Regions from separate parts of the Mesorhizobium sp. M0037 genome, predicted to be linked through region 4. Evidence: predicted binding sites of a transcription regulator. Region 4 holds the regulator's gene; each other region holds the start of a gene.
What was found. Region 4 encodes PhoB, which activates phosphate uptake and scavenging genes when phosphate is short. Its sites were predicted from a motif close to TGTCATNNANCTGTCAT; they were not measured.
Positions count from the first base shown of each region.

Region 1: the regulator PhoB is predicted to act here: its motif matches at 1,094-1,110, upstream of NKJ78_RS12775 (DUF1045 domain-containing protein).
Region 2: the regulator PhoB is predicted to act here: its motif matches at 807-823, upstream of NKJ78_RS08840 (ceramide glucosyltransferase).
Region 3: the regulator PhoB is predicted to act here: its motif matches at 856-872, upstream of NKJ78_RS03225 (PhoX family protein).

Region 1 is NZ_JAMYVB010000006.1:251,441-253,616, reverse strand. Features, by position in the region: gene NKJ78_RS12780 (alpha-D-ribose 1-methylphosphonate 5-triphosphate diphosphatase) at 1-313, opposite strand, end outside; gene NKJ78_RS12775 (DUF1045 domain-containing protein) at 348-1,055, opposite strand; gene iolB (5-deoxy-glucuronate isomerase) at 1,207-2,019, opposite strand.
Region 2 is NZ_JAMYVB010000004.1:62,973-65,148, reverse strand. Features, by position in the region: gene NKJ78_RS08850 (Hsp33 family molecular chaperone) at 1-123, shown strand, start outside; gene apaG (Co2+/Mg2+ efflux facilitator ApaG/CorD) at 309-701, opposite strand; gene NKJ78_RS08840 (ceramide glucosyltransferase) at 924-2,075, shown strand; gene NKJ78_RS08835 (O-succinylhomoserine sulfhydrylase) at 2,087-2,176, opposite strand, start outside.
Region 3 is NZ_JAMYVB010000001.1:626,383-628,558, forward strand. Features, by position in the region: gene NKJ78_RS03225 (PhoX family protein) at 1-800, opposite strand, end outside; gene NKJ78_RS03230 (hypothetical protein) at 918-1,313, opposite strand; gene urtA (urea ABC transporter substrate-binding protein) at 1,626-2,176, shown strand, end outside.
Region 4 is NZ_JAMYVB010000013.1:14,364-16,539, forward strand. Features, by position in the region: gene pstB (phosphate ABC transporter ATP-binding protein PstB) at 1-58, shown strand, start outside; gene phoU (phosphate signaling complex protein PhoU) at 100-804, shown strand; gene phoB (phosphate regulon transcriptional regulator PhoB) at 821-1,510, shown strand; gene NKJ78_RS19655 (ROK family protein) at 1,541-2,176, opposite strand, start outside.

The sequences.
Region 1 (2,176 bases), on a different contig from region 4:
CACGCAAAGCGTCGAGCACGGTGGTGATGCCGGCGGTGGCCACCTGCGCGTCATGGGCAAGGACGGCGGCGATCGGGTTCCAGCGCACTTTCGGGCGCGGCGCATAGTGGCCTTCGAGATGGTCAGTGTGCAGCTCGACCAGGCCGGGAATGATGTAGTCGCCGCCCATGTCCTCGCCGCCCATGCTCCCCCCGGTGTGGCCGGTGCCGGCGTCGACGCCGGAGATAAAACCGTCGCGCAGCACGAGCGACCCTTCGACGATCTCGTCGGCAAGCACGATGCGGGCGTTGTGGAGAACAGTTTCGGCGGTCATTCAGGCAGTCCTTGCTTACTCGGACGAATTGCGGTCAGGCGGTTTTTCGGGCAGCGCGGCGGCCGAGCGCATGATGCGAAAGCACCATGAACGGAGCGCCCGGTTCGGTTTCGACGAACAGCGTCAGCGCATCCACCAGCACCGGCTGCTGCAGCACATCGGCGAACAGGCTGTCAATTGCCGCGCGCAGACGTTGGCTTTCCTGCGGCCCGGCCCGGCCGGACAGTGTCATGTGGAAGCGAAAGGTCTCAAACACATAGGGATAGCCCCACTGGCAGAGATTGCGGAACTCGGCCGGCCTCAGCGAATCCGGGCTGCGCCGCTCGATCTCGGCCTCGGTGAGCGGCGCGCGAAAACGGTCGAAGCTAAGCACGACATCATCGGCGAAACGGTTGAGCGGCGGCAGCGGGCCTTCCGGCAGCAAAGCGAAGAAACCATCGATCTGGCTGACGACCAGGCGCGGGATGGTGACCGTCGGCATTGCTTCGGCAAAGGCGTCCAGCGCCGCGCGCAACGAGCTTTCGGTTTCGTTGGCGGCCAACCGGAAGGGCGCTTTCAGCGTCGCATGAAAACCGTAGCGCCGCGCCGATGCGGTGTGAAAGGCGACTTCGGCCGCCGACAGCTCGCCCACCGCCTCGACCGGCCTCGCGGCGGCGCCAAAGGGGTCGCGGCCCAGCCAGTTGGCGGCGATCCGCGCCAACGGCTCGTCCTGCCTTGGGGTGAAATAGATGGCGTAGCGCATCGAAAATCCTCGTCAGCCCGCTGCCATAGGTGATTTCCATGACGGATTGACGAAGCTTATGCGGGTTTTCGAAGGCAAATCGACCCCATGGATCGTTAGCCGACGATTTTTCGCTGCTGGACTAACAGCTTCCGGCGCAAGCGAAGGCCGATCAGGCCTTCGTCAGCCACTCGTGCTCGGGCGCGTTGTGGAACTTCCACGTCCGCTTCGGCCCGGCCATGACGTTGAGGTAATAGAGGTCGTAGCCGTGGCAGGCGGCGCAGGGGTGATAGCCCTTGGGCACCAGCACAACATCGCCGTCCTCGATCGCCATGGCTTCGTCCAGCTCGCGGGCGCCGGTCTTGTCGGCGTCGGTGTAGACGCGCTGGAAGGCAAAACCCTGCGGCGGGTTGAGGCGGTGGTAGTAGGTTTCCTCGAGATAGGATTCGGCAGGCAGATTGTCCTGGTCGTGCTTGTGCGGCGGGTAGCTCGATGTGTGGCCGCCGGGCGTGATGACCTCGACCACCAGCAGCGAGTCGGCGGGCTTGCCCTCGGGCAATATGTTGGTGACGTAGCGCGTGTTGGTGCCTTTGCCCCGAGTCTCCTGGCCGAGGTCGTCGGGTGCGATGACGCGAATGGGCAAGCCGCCGCCCAGGCCCGGCGCCGAGCAGACCGCGAGTTCGAGATCGGTGTCGGCGGTGACCGACCAGTCCGAACCCTCCGGGATATAGACCGACCACGGCTTGCCCTCGAAGGGCGACATGCGCTCGCCGAGCAGGCCGAGTTCCTGGCCGCCGGCCTTTGCCGTGCCCTTGCCGGTGACGAACACCAGGCAGACTTCGCGATCCTGCGTCTTGCCGGATGCGGTCTCGCCCGGCTTCAGCCGGTGCAGGTCGAAGCCGACATAGGTCCATCCGGCGCTTTTGGGCGTGACATGGGCGACGCGGCCATGGCCCTTGTCGGCTTTGACGAGCAGTTTCGACATGTTTTGTCTCCTATCGCAAGTCTTCGAGGTCGGCCTCTCAACTTCGTCATCCTAGGGCGAAGCAGGAACGAAGCTCCGTCGCGAAGACCCTAGGATGACGAAGCGAGGGACGTTCCGGCAATCACCGACGTAGGCGATACGCCAGGTGTCGAGTGTC
Region 2 (2,176 bases), on a different contig from region 4:
ATCCTCGAGGGGTTTTCCGCGCAGGAGATCAAGGACAGCACCGAAGATGGCGGCATCCACGTCGCCTGCGAGTTCTGCTCGAAGCAGTACGACTTCGACCCGGCGGAATTCGCAGCTCAGTGAAGTCTTTTCCTTCTCCCCGTTCACGGGGAGAAGGTGCCCGAAGGGCGGATGAGGGGCAGCGCGAACTTTGGTGAATGGCCGCGCATAGCCAGGTCATGTGCGTGGAAGATAACCTCATGAGTCTGGCGCTGCCCCTCATTGCCCTGCCGGGCATTTCTCCCCGTATAGTGACGGGGAGAAAACCCCTAATTCACCGTCCGTCGGGTCCCCGGCAGATCCAGCGAAAACGCGGGAATAGCGACGTCGAACGTCTCGCCCTTTTTGTTGCGCATGGTGTAGTGGCCGACCATGAAGCCGGAGGGCGTCGAGAGCGGGCAGCCTGACGTGTATTGATAGCTGTCGCCGGGATTGAGCTCAGGCTGGTCGCCGACCACGCCGGCGCCGCGCACTTCCTCGACCCGGCCGCTGCCGTCGGTGATGTGCCAGTAACGCGACATAAGCTGCACGAAATCGTCCGACTGGTTGTCGATCGTGACCTGGTAGCCCCAGACATAACGGTTCTCCGCCGGGTCCGAGCGGTCCTCCAGGTAGAACGGTCTGACCTGCACTTCGATGTTGCGCGTGACGGCGCGATACATGGGCTGCTCCGGTTGCGCAGCAGGGAACATTTGTCGCGCCATGCGGTTTGATACGCGCAGAGCGGCATGTCCTGCCAGCCTCAAAGCGCAGGTGCCGACAAACAATGTCATTTAAGTGACACATGACAATGTTGGTGTGCGCAAACCTTGCCGGCGACTCAAGGCCCATCTGTCGACTGACAAAGCAGCCGCGAGCGGCCTTTCCGGAGTGACCAGATCTCGATGGAACCAGCTCTCACAGCCGCCTTCGCTTCCTCCGCTTTGCTTCTTTCCAATCTCGCCAGCATCCTGCTTGCATCGTCGAAGCTGAAAGCGCGCCGTCTCATCCCTCCGCCGTCCAACGAGCAGCCACCGGTCTCGATCGTCGTGCCGTCGCGCGGCGTGGAGCCGTTCACACAAGAGACGCTGCAGCGAGCTTTCTCGCTCGACTGGCCGCGCTACGAACTGATCTTCTGCGTCGCTCACGCCGACGATCCCGTCGTCAAACTGATAAACAGGGCGATCGTCCTGTTTCCCAACGTGCCGGCCCGGCTGCTGATCGGCGACGACCGCGTCAGCAGCAACCCGAAGCTCAACAACTGCGTCAAGGGCTGGGAAGCGGCGCACTACCATTGGGTTATTCTCGCGGATTCCAACGTGCTGATGCCTAGGGATTACGTCCAGCACATGATGGCGGCCTGGCGGACCAATACCGGGCTTATCTGCTCGACGCCGATCGGCTCTCGGCCGGATGGCTTTTGGGCCGAGGTCGAATGCGCGTTCCTCAACACGCTGCAGGCGCGCTGGCAATATGCCGGCGAGGCGCTCGGTCTCGGCTTTGCCCAAGGCAAGAGCATGCTGTGGAACAAGCCGATGCTCGATACCAGTGGCGGTATCCGCGCGCTGGCCGCCGAGATCGCCGAGGATGCTGCTGCAACCAAGCTGGTCAACGGACTGGGCCTGCGCGTCAATCTCGTTGCCTCGCCTTTCGAGCAACCACTGGGGCAGCGCCGACTTCCCGACATCTGGTCGCGTCAGGCGCGCTGGGCGCGGTTGCGCCGCGTCACCTTCCCGCTGTTTTTCGCACCCGAGATCCTGACCGGCGTCGCCGTGCCGTTGGCGTTGGCGCTGGTGGCGGCCGCAAGTGCCGGCATCAGCCTGCCGGCCACGGTGTTGGCCGTGCTGGCGGCGGCCTACATTCCCGAATGCGCGCTGGCCGCGGCCAAGGGCTGGCACCTGTCGCTGCGCATGGTCCCGGCGATGATGGTCCGCGACATGATGCTTCCCGCCATCTGGGCGCGCGGCTGGCTGAGCGGCGCCGTCGACTGGCGCGGCAACACCATGATCATCGGCACCAAGGCAGCCGAGCTGGAAGAGGCTTCGTCGGGAGCGTGACGCCTCGCGGCCTACCCGGCTGCCTTCAGCGCCTGCGCAACGTCCTCCAGCAGATCGTCCGTGTCCTCAAGGCCGACCGACAGCCTGAGCGTTCCCGGCCC
Region 3 (2,176 bases), on a different contig from region 4:
AGGTCGGCAGTCGGCGCCTTTTTCGGGTCGCCGCCGAAAATGTCGGACACGCCTTCCTCGCAGGTCAGCACCGTACCCCAGGGGGTGAAACCGCCGCTGCAATTATAGCTGGTGCCGAGCACTTTCGTGCCAGTCGGGTCGGCCGAAGTTTTCATCAGCGCATGGCCGGCAACCGGTCCGGAAACGGTCATTTCGGTGTTGGCGGTGATGCGGCGGTTGAGCGGGCTGTCCGCCACGCTTGCCCACTTGCCGTCCTTCAATTGCACCTCGACGATCGAATGGCCCATCGCGGCCATGCCGAGATCGACCTGTTCCCTGGTCATCGTCTTGCCGGCATCGCCCTCGGTCATCCCCGGAAACATCACATTGGGCGAGATGTATTCGTTGTTGACGCAGAGCAGGCCATGATCGGAATTCACCGTGCCCTTGGGCAGCGGCATGAAGGCGATGTAGTCGCAATTGTAGCCGAAGCGCTTTTCCTGTTCCTCCGCCGCGACCTTGTTGCCGTCGAATTCGGCGAGGCCGGCTGCAAGCGGGTCGCCCCAGCGCGCGACGATGGTCGTCTCATAGCCTTCGGCGGCGGCATGGGTCTTGCCGTAGACCCGTTTCAGCTCGGGAAAGCCGAGCGTCGACTGCGCTGTGGCGGCATGCGTTTCGCCGGCAAACAAGGAGCCGACAAAGCTGCCGCCGGCAATCAGCGCGCCGGAGGCGAGGCTGCCTTTCAAAAGAGACCGGCGCGAGACGCGCTCGGCAATGATTTCGCGGATGACGGGGGAGGATGAAGACGGTGCATTGGCCATGGTGTCTGCCTCTCAGGGTGGATGTTACGGCGCACCGTTGCCCTAGTCTGCCTAGGCAACATTCACATGACATAAGAGGAAGTTTTTGCCGCAACTGGGCGCGGCACTACGCATCGCTCAGCCCTTGGTGCAGGTCGAGGCGGTGAAGGCGCCGTCGGGCTGCTTCAGAATGATGTCGAATGACGGGGCGGTCTCGCCGTCCAGTGTTGCCTGTGTCATGGAGACGGAGTTGCCACCGGTGGTATAGCCGCCCAGCGGCCCGAGCCAGGTGATCTCGCCATTGGCATTCATCTGATAGTTGTAGCCTTGCGTCGCGGTGCCGAATGTCACCGGACCACTATAGACATTGCCCTTGATAGTGATGTCGCCGAGGTTGAGGAAGGCGCCGAGCAAATAGACCTCGCAATGATAGGTGCCGTCCGGAAGCTTGCCCTCGCTGAAATCGGCGCGCGCGGCGCCGCTCGTTGCCATCAGCAGCAGGATGCCGGAAATGCATGAGGTGCGAGATGTCATGACGTCACTCTTTTGAAGGGCGAGCTTGCCCTATTTTTGCGCGGTACCGCAACATTGTTAGCCCGGAACACACGGCCGGAGATCAAAAACTAGGCATTTGTCTCAATTGGGCAAAAATTAGGCAAAAGCCATGTGCGCTGCGCAAATTTGCCTCAATCAATTTTCGCCGGCTACCACTGTTTTCTCGAGGCTAATATACCAACCGGCTGATAACGCTCGGCTATTCCATCTTCGTGAGCGGCGCCTTTGCGTTTGGCACGGCAGTTGCATTGCATTATCGCGGTGCAATCAAACAGCTTGGGAGTCTTCGGTATGAGGGGTAATTTCTCCACAATAACAAAAATGTTTTCGGCCGGCGTGGTCGCCGCCGGCCTGTCGATGTCGTCTCCGGCCCAGGCCGCCGAAGACACGATCAAGGTCGGCATTCTGCATTCGCTGTCGGGGACCATGGCGATTTCGGAGACGACGCTGAAAGACGCCATGCTGATGCTCATCGAAGAGCAGAATGCCAAGGGCGGTCTGCTCGGCAAGAAGCTCGAGGCGGTCGTTGTCGATCCGGCCTCCAACTGGCCGCTCTTTGCCGAAAAGGCGCGCGAGCTGATCTCGAAGGACAAGGTCGCCGCCGTGTTCGGCTGCTGGACCTCGGTGTCGCGCAAATCGGTGTTGCCGGTGTTCTCGGAACTCGACAACATCCTGTTCTACCCCGTCCAGTATGAGGGCGAGGAAAGCGAGCGCAACGTGTTCTACACCGGCGCCGCCCCGAACCAGCAGGCGATTCCTGCCGTCGATTATCTCATGAGCGAGGACGGTGGCTCGGTGAAGCGCTGGGTGCTGGAAGGCACCGACTACGTCTATCCCCGAAC
Region 4 (2,176 bases):
GTTCACCAACCCCGACGACAAGCGCACCCAGGACTACATTACCGGCCGCTTCGGCTGAGCCGTCCGGCGGGTGAATTTTCAGGCACGAGGACCAAGATCATGGGTGAACATACCGTCGCCTCCTTCGATGAAGAGCTCGGGCAGATCAGCAAGCTGATCCGCGACATGGGCGATCTGGCAGGCTCGATGGTCAGCGGCTCGACCAGGGCGCTGCTCAATTCGGACAATGCGCTGGCACAGCGTGTCGTGTCCGACGACGCCATCATGGATGCGCGCCAGCGCGAACTGGACGACCGCGCCATCACGCTGATCGCCAAGCGCCAGCCGATGGCCAACGATCTGCGCGCCGTGGTCGGCTCGATCCGCATGGCGGGCGACCTCGAGCGCATCGGCGACCTCGCCAAGAACATCGCCAAACGCGTCGGCACCGTGGGCTTGAGCGTCACGCCGCGCGACCTCTCGCACTCCATCGACGCCATGGCGCAACTGGTGCTGATCCAGGTGCAAGGCGTCGTCGAGGAATATGCCGCCACCGATGCGGCAGCGCTTGCAAAACTCAGGAATGACGACGAGCGCATCGACGTCAAATACACGTCCGTGTTTCGTGAGCTCTTGACCTACATGATGGAAGACCCTCGCAACATCACCGCCTGCACGCATCTCTTGTTCTGCGCCAAGAATCTTGAGCGCATCGGCGATCATGTCACCAACATCGCCGAAAATGCGTATTATGTGCTGACCGGCCAGCAATTGCCCGCCAATCGTCCGAAGCAGGACGAGACGGCGATGGCCACGCCGGCCTGATGAGGGTGAACTGCCTATGATCGCGCCACGCATCATGGTCGTGGAGGACGAGGAGCCACTAGGCGTGCTCCTCCGCTACAACCTCGAATCCGAAGGCTATCAGGTCGAGGTGGTGACACGCGGCGACGAGGCCGAGATCCGCCTGCAGGAAAACGTGCCCGATCTCCTGGTGCTCGACTGGATGGTGCCGGCTGTTTCCGGCATCGAGCTCTGCCGGCGGCTTAGAGTGCGGCCCGAAACCGAGCGGCTGCCGATCATCATGCTGACCGCGCGCGGTGAGGAAAGCGACCGCGTGCGCGGCCTGTCCACCGGTGCCGACGACTATCTGGTCAAGCCATTCTCGACGCCGGAGTTCATGGCGCGCGTGAAAGCGCTGCTGCGCCGCGCCAAGCCGGAAGTGCTGTCGAGCGTGCTCAAGGTCGGCGACATCGTGCTCGATCGAGAATCGCACCGGGTCTACCGCAAGAAGAGCGAGATCAGGCTCGGACCGACCGAGTTCCGGCTGCTCGAATTCATGATGCGCCATCCCGGCCGCGTGTTCTCGCGCAGCCAACTGCTCGACAATGTCTGGGGCGAGACGATCTATATAGACGAGCGAACCGTCGACGTGCATGTCGGGCGGCTGCGCAAGGCCGTCAACAACGGCCGCATGCCGGATGTCATCCGTACCATTCGCGGCGCCGGCTACGCTATCAGGGAAGACTAGGATGCTGCGCGTCGCGCCGTTGCCGGCCATTCAGGCGACATGCTTGCCGGATTTCGCCTGAATGCCCGGCGCGAAAATCTCCTGGTCGACGAAGCCGAGCGCGCGCATGGCGCAGCCTTCGCGGATCAGCGGCAGCTCGTTGGGCTCGGTGTCGAAGGAGATCGATTTCGAGTGCTGGCCGCCGGCGGTCTGGGCGATCGCTTCGCGCAATGCCGGTTCGATCAGGTCGAAGGCGGCGGCGCTGACGCCGACCATGGCGACGGGTGCCGGATCGATCAGAGCAAACAGGCTGCCGAGGCCGAAGCCGAGCGCCTCACCGGCCCTGCGATAGGCTTCGCGCTCCGGGCCATCGGTTTCGCGGGCGCGCGCGGCGAGTGCGCGCATATCAGCGTCGCCGATATCGACCGGCTCGGCATCCTCGCCCATCATTTTGGCGCTGCGCCAGATGGCGTAGTTTCCGGCATAGGCCTCGACGCAGCCGCGCCGCCCGCAGCGGCAGAGCGCGCCGCCCGGACGGTGGATCATGTGGCCGAACTCGCCGCCCGAGGAATGGGTGCCGGTGAACAGTTCGCCTTTCAGCACCAGTCCCATGCCGATGCCGTGCGACAAGAGGATGGCGATAAAGTTGTCGCGGTAGCGCTCGGGCTGGCGCCATTGCAGCGCCAC